Regions from separate parts of the Kitasatospora sp. NPDC048298 genome, predicted to be linked through region 2. Evidence: riboswitches for the same ligand, from Rfam matches in the RefSeq annotation. Region 2 holds a riboswitch; the other holds the start of a gene.
The links. Region 2 has a riboswitch for cobalamin ahead of ACGF0D_RS19980 (prenyltransferase/squalene oxidase repeat-containing protein). Riboswitches for the same ligand answer to the same signal wherever they lie in the genome.

Region 1: it holds a riboswitch for cobalamin, as region 2 does, so the genes downstream of both, ACGF0D_RS02260 (ribonucleoside-diphosphate reductase subunit alpha) here and ACGF0D_RS19980 (prenyltransferase/squalene oxidase repeat-containing protein) in region 2, are expected to answer to the same signal.

What each region holds. Positions count from the first base shown of each region.
Region 1 is NZ_JBICYZ010000002.1:243,917-247,313, forward strand. Features, by position in the region: gene ACGF0D_RS02255 (hypothetical protein) at 1-872, opposite strand, end outside; cobalamin riboswitch at 1,206-1,349, shown strand; gene ACGF0D_RS02260 (ribonucleoside-diphosphate reductase subunit alpha) at 1,541-3,397, shown strand, end outside.
Region 2 is NZ_JBICYZ010000025.1:94,436-97,832, reverse strand. Features, by position in the region: gene ACGF0D_RS19995 (enoyl-CoA hydratase/isomerase family protein) at 1-109, shown strand, start outside; gene mmsB (3-hydroxyisobutyrate dehydrogenase) at 106-990, shown strand; gene ACGF0D_RS19985 (enoyl-CoA hydratase) at 987-1,760, shown strand; cobalamin riboswitch at 1,889-2,029, shown strand; gene ACGF0D_RS19980 (prenyltransferase/squalene oxidase repeat-containing protein) at 2,129-3,208, shown strand; gene ACGF0D_RS19975 (flagellar hook-length control protein FliK) at 3,238-3,397, shown strand, end outside.

The DNA of each region.
Region 1 (3,397 bases), on a different contig from region 2:
GGGGCGTTGCCGCCCTTCGCCGAGCCCTCGACCGTGAAGTAGCCGTACCGGCCCAGGCTGTTGTGGGTGCCGGTGCAGCCGGCACCGGCGCAGAAGGCCGGCGACCCGGCCGCCGGCGCGCCCTTGAGCTGCCCGGTGAAGTTCTTCAGCGCGGTCTCGGCCTGGAGCTTGCGGTCGAAGACCGCCACCCCGACGGTGACCGCGCTCTCACCGGAGACGTACGTCGCCCGGAGCACCTGCTGGCACCCCTGGTCGCCGAGCACCTTGCCCAGCCCGCCGGTCGTGGAGTTCCCGTCCCAGCAGGGCGAGTCCAGCGCCACGACGGTCCGGTTCCAGGTGGCGCCGTTGATCGTCACCTGGGGCGCGGAGAACAGCGCTCCCGCGTCCTGCGGCGCCGGGTCGGTGGCGGCCTCCCAGATCGGCTTGGACGGGTCCTCCGGCTGGCCGCCCGGCGTGCCGGACGTACTCGGAGACACGACCGGCTGGGTGCTCTTGGCGGCCGTCGGGGAGCCGTCGTCCTTCTTGCCGTTGAGGAGCACCACACCGCCGGCGGCCAGGCCGCCCACCACGGCGACCGCGGCCACCACGCCGATGACCCTCATCCGGCGACGGCGCTTGCCCTCGGCCTCGTTGCGGTCCGCCAGTGCGCCCCAGTCCGGCTCGGCCCGCTGCGGCGGGACCGGCTGCTGGGGCTGCTGCTGGAGGTGCCACTGGGGCTGCGGCTGGGGGGCCGGCTGGGGCTGCGGCGGCTGCTGCTGCGCCTGCGGCTGGGCGTGCGGCGGCTGCCCGACCGGCGGAGCCGGCTGCGGCGCGGGCGCGACCGGCTGCGGCACCGGCGGGATGGGCTGCGCGACCGGCTGCGCCGCCGGCACGACCGGCCCGTACGAGGCCGGCGGCGGCCCGAAACCCCCGCTCGGCGGCGGTACCGGACCAGGTACCACCGGCTGCTGACTCTGTGCGCCCCCCGGCCCGGCGGGAGGCGTTCCCTGCGGCCCCTGCCCAGGTACGCCAGTTCCGTCGCTCATGCGCCCAGATCGTAGGGCATCCTCGCGTCCGCCGATCCTCCCGGTGACCATTCCGTATCGAAACCAGGACGCCCCCGGCCCGGTTCCGGGGCCTCGGACAGCCATCCGGGGCCACGTTTCCGGTACCACCGGTCATCGCCCCGACACGCGGCGCCGTACTACATCTGGGGTCGCTTCAGGGAGACACCACTACATGTATGCTCGCTTCTGCTGTCGATGCAGGGGAACCCGGTGCGAATCCGGGACTGCCCCGCAGCGGTGTGCGGGCGGCTCCAGCAGCCGTACCCGCGAGTCCGATGACCTGCCGGCAGCGTGCGCCACGGCCCTCCCGCAGAGGCCGCGCCGGCACGAGCAGTACCCCTCCGGGCCTCGCGGGCGGGCCGGGGAGTCACCGTCGCGCGACGCCGTCTGCGTTCGTGCCGTGCTCCCCTGCCCCGATCGGCCCGGTGGCCCCCGATCACCGCCGCCGATCGCCGCCAGGAGAGAGCGCCTTGACCACCGCCGCCTCAGCCACCCTGCCCACCCAGGGCACCGGTACCGCCTTCACCGACCCGACGGTCTCCGACCCCGGCGGCGCCCTGCTGCGGCTGCTCACCGACCGCAGCACCGACCTCACCGAGGTCGACCCCGGCCATGTCGCCGCCGCCGCGCTGCGCGGCCGCCACGCCGGCTCGGACTTCGCCGAGCTGCGCGGGCTGGCCGTGGACGCCGCCGCATCGATGATCGCCGAGGACCCCCAGTACTCGAAGCTGGCCGCCCGCCTGCTCGCCCTGGAGATCGTCGACGAGGCGAACAGCCAGGGCTCGGTGTCCTTCTCCGCCTCGATCGCCGTCGGCCACACCGAGGGCCTGATCGGCGACACCACCGCGGACTTCGTCGCCAAGCACGCCACCGCCCTGGACGCGCTGATCGACACCACCGGTGACGACCGCTTCGAGTACTTCGGTCTGCGCACCGTGCAGTCCCGCTACCTGCTGCGCCACCCGATCACCCGCAAGGTGATCGAGACCCCGCAGCACTTCCTGCTCCGCGTCGCCTGTGGCCTGGCGGTCGGCGACAGCGAGCAGTCGGTGCGCGAGGTGGCCGAGCTGTACGGCCTGATGAGCCGCCTGGAGTACCTGACCTCCTCGCCGACGCTCTTCAACTCCGGCACCCGGCACCCGCAGATGTCGAGCTGCTACCTGCTCGACTCGCCGCTGGACAACCTGGACTCGATCTACAACCGCTACGCGCAGATCGCCCGCCTCTCCAAGCACGCCGGCGGCATCGGCCTGTCCTACTCGCGCATCCGCTCGCGTGGCAGCCTGATCCGCGGCACCAACGGCAAGTCCAACGGCATCGTGCCGTTCCTGCGCACCCTCGACTCCTCCGTCGCCGCCGTCAACCAGGGCGGCCGCCGCAAGGGCGCGGCCTGCGTCTACCTGGAGACCTGGCACGCCGACATCGAGGAGTTCCTGGAGCTCCGCGACAACACCGGCGAAGAGGCCCGCCGCACCCACAACCTCAACCTGGCGCACTGGATCCCGGACGAGTTCATGCGCCGGGTCAACGCCAACGAGGACTGGTCGCTGTTCTCCCCGGCCGACGTGCCGGAGCTGGTCGACCTGTGGGGCGCCGACTTCGACGAGGCCTACCGCAAGGCCGAGCAGGCCGGCAAGGCCGTCCGCACCATCCCGGCGCAGACCCTGTACGCCCGCATGATGCGCACCCTGGCGCAGACCGGCAACGGCTGGATGACCTTCAAGGACGCCTCCAACCGCGCCGCCAACCAGACCGCCCTGCCGGGCCGCACGGTGCACTCCTCCAACCTGTGCACCGAGATCCTGGAGGTCACGGACGACTCCGAGACCGCCGTCTGCAACCTGGGCTCGGTCAACCTGGGCGCCCACGTCGCCGCCGGCGCCTCGGCCGACGACCTGATCGGCGCGATGGACTGGCAGCGGCTGGACGCCACCGTGCGCACCGCCGTCACCTTCCTCGACCGCGTGGTGGACATCAACTTCTACCCGACCACCGAGGCCGGGACGTCCAACTCCCGCTGGCGCCCGGTCGGCCTCGGCGTGATGGGCCTCCAGGACGTCTTCTTCAAGCTGCGGATCGACTTCGACTCGGCCGAGGCCAAGACCCTCTCCACCCTCATCGCCGAGCGCATCATGCTCACCGCGTACGAGCGCTCCGCCGACCTGGCCGAGCAGCTCGGCCGCCACGAGGCGTACGGCGAGACCCGCGCCGCCCGCGGCGAGCTGCACATCGACCACTTCCCGACGGCCGCCCCGCAGTGGGCCGACCGCTGGACGGCGCTGCGCGCCCGGATCGCCGAGACCGGCCTGCGCAACTCGCTGCTGCTGGCCATCGCGCCGACCGCGACCATC
Region 2 (3,397 bases):
CCCGGCGGCGCTGGGCGCCGTCGAACCCGCCGCTGTGGCCCGCTACTTCGCCCCGCTCGGCGAGCGCGAACTCGGCCTCGCCGCCACCACACCCCTGGAGCGCTGGTGACCCTCGACATCGGATTCATCGGACTGGGCAACATGGGCGGCCCGATGGCCGCCAACCTCGTCAAGGCCGGCCACCGGGTGACCGGCTACGACCTCGCGGCGGACGCCCGTGAGCGGGCGGCGGGCCACGGGATCGCCGTCGCCGAGTCGGCGGAGCGGGCGGTGGCCGGGGCCGAGGTGGTCATCACCATGCTGCCGACCGGCCGGCACGTGCTGGAGGCCTACGAGGGCCTGACCGCCGCCGCGCGCGAGGCGCTGTTCGTGGACTGCTCCACCATCGCCGTCGGGGACGCCCGGATCGCCGCCGACCTGGCCCGCACGACCGGGCACCGGGCCGTCGACGCGCCGGTGTCCGGTGGTGTGCCCGGCGCCGAGGCCGCGAGCCTGACCTTCATGGTCGGCGCGGAGGACGCCGACTTCGGCGAGGCCGAACCGTTGCTGGCCGCGATGGGCCGCCGGGTCGTGCACTGCGGCGCCTCCGGGGCGGGGCAGGCCGCGAAGATCTGCAACAACATGATCCTCGGCGTCTCGATGATCGCGGTCAGCGAGGCCTTCGTCCTCGGGGAGAGCCTCGGGCTCAGCCACGAGGCGCTGTTCGACGTGGCCTCCGCCGCCTCCGGGCAGTGCTGGGCGCTCACGTCCAACTGCCCCGTCCCCGGGCCCGTCCCCACCAGCCCGGCGAACCGCGACTACGCGGCCGGGTTCGCCGCCGCCCTGATGGCCAAGGACCTCGGACTGGCCGCCGGGGCGGCCGATTCCGCCGGCCTGCCCACCGAACTCGGGCGCAGGGCAGCGCAGTTGTACGCCGACTTCGCGGCGGCCGACGGCGCCGGGCTGGACTTCTCCGCCATCATCACCACCCTCGGGAAGGGCACCGCATGACCTACGAGACGATCCTGGTCGAGCGCAAGGGCCGGGTCGGGCTGATCACCCTCGACCGCCCGAAGGCGCTCAACGCGCTCAACACCCTCCTGATGAACGAAGTCGTCGCCGCGGCAACGGACTTCGACCGTGACCCGGACATCGGCTGTCTGGTGGTCACCGGTTCGGAGAAGGCGTTCGCGGCCGGCGCCGACATCAAGGAGATGCAGTCCCTGGAGTTCGTCGACGCCTACCTCGGCGACTGGTTCGCGGCCTGGGACCGGTTCGCCGCGCTGCGCAAGCCCGTCGTGGCGGCCGTCGCCGGCTACGCGCTGGGCGGCGGCTGCGAGCTGGCGATGCTGTGCGACGTCCTGCTCGCGGCGGACACCGCGAAGTTCGGGCAGCCGGAGATCAAGCTCGGCGTCATCCCCGGCATCGGCGGCTCGCAGCGACTGACCCGCGCGGTCGGCAAGGCCAAGGCCATGGAACTGTGCCTGACCGGCCGGGTGATGGGCGCCGAGGAGGCCGAGCGGGCCGGCCTGGTCTCCCGGATCGTCCCGGCCGACCAGCTGCTCACCGAGGCGCTGGCCACCGCCGAAACCATCGCGGCGATGTCCGCCCCGGCGGCGATCATGCTCAAGGAAAGCGTCAACCGCTCGTACGAGACCACCCTCGCCGAAGGCGTCCGCTTCGAGCGCCGGCTCTTCCACGCCACCTTCGCCACGGCGGACCAGAAGGAGGGCATGGCCGCCTTCACCGAGAAGCGCCCGCCGGAGTTCCGCAACCGCTGACGGCCCGCGCGGTGCGCCCCCTCGACGGGGTGGCGCACCGCCCGTCGGCTCAGGACCTACCGGAGCAGCGTCACGGGAGGCTTCGAACACCGTGCTGTGACGCACGATCCCTTGACCGGATCTTTCCCGTTTCGCCATGATGAGCCGTCATGTTCTGACTCCGCCGATGGGGGAAGTCCGGTCCGAATCCGGCGCTGACCCGCAACGGTAGGCCGTCGACGCCATGTCGGCGGCGAGCCCGATTACCCGTCGGCGGAGGTGTGTCGTCCCCTCCTCCCGTCGTGGTCTGCGGGCCGGAGCTCCGAGGGCTGCCCCGGCACCGTGCCGCTGTCCTCCGGGCCCCTGCGTCCAGGCCCGGAAAGGCACCCATGCCCACGCTCCGCCGCACTCTCGGTCTGCTCGCGATACCCGCCCTGGCGCTCGCCACCGCGCTCCCCGCCACCGCCACCGCTGCCACCGCCGCCCACGCCGACACGGCCTCGTCCAGGACCGTCCTTCCCGACGCCGCGGCGGCCGGCTGGCTGGCCCGCCAGCTCGTCGACGGGGACCACTTCGAGTCCGTCTTCAACGGCACCGCCTACCCCGACCAGGGCCTGACCATCGACGCCGTGCTGGCCTTCGCGGCCTCGCGCAGCTCCGACGAGGCCGCCGCCAAGGCGACCGCCTGGCTGGCGAAGCCCGAGATCCTCTCCGGCTACCTCGGCGACGGCACGACCGAGGCGTACGCGGGCGCGACCGCCAAGCTGCTGCTCGCCGTCGAGGTGCGCGGCGCGAACCCCGCGAGCTTCGGCGGCGTCGACCTGCCCTCGCGGCTGCGCTCCCTCCAGACCACGGAGGGGCGCTTCTCCGACCGCTCCCAGTGGGGCGACTACAGCAACGCCTTCGGCCAGTCACTGGCCCTGATCGCCCTGCACCGCACCCCCGGTGACGCCCCGACGGCGGCCGTGGACTTCCTCGCGAACAGCCAGTGCGCGGACGGCGGCTTCCCCCTCTCCTTCGGCCAACCCACCTGCGCCGGTGACCCGGACGCCACCGCCCTCGCCGTGCAGGCCCTCGCCGCCACCGGCCGCACCGCCAAGGCGAACACCGGCCTCGACTGGCTGGCCGCCCACCAGAACGCCGACGGCGGCTTCGCGGCCGCGGGGGCCACCACCTCCAACGCCAACACCACCGGCCTGGCCACCCAGGCGCTGCTCTCCGGCGGGCGCTTCGGCACCGGCCTCAAGGGCTGGAGCCGGCTGGTCAAGTTCCAGCAGGGCTGCTCCGCCGATCCGGCGGTGCGGGGCGCGGTCGCCTACGACGCGACCGGTTTCAACGCGGCCAGCGGCACCCGGGCCACCGCGCAGGCCGTCCTCGGCCTCGCCGGCACCCCGCTGTCGACGCTCTCCGCCGCCGGCGCGCGTCCCGACTCCCCCACCCTGGCCTGCCCGGCACCGGCCACCCGCTGAACGAGCCCGAGACTGCGAGGAGTTCACCGATGACCGACACCGTAACCGCATCCCGCCCCGCCCGCCGCACGCTCGGCTCGATCGCCGCCGCCGCGGCCCTCACCGCCGGCCTGCTCGGCGTCTCCGCCGCCCAGGCCCCGCAGGCCCGGGCCGCCGCCTGCAGCGGCACCACCGGCGTCACCGTCGTGG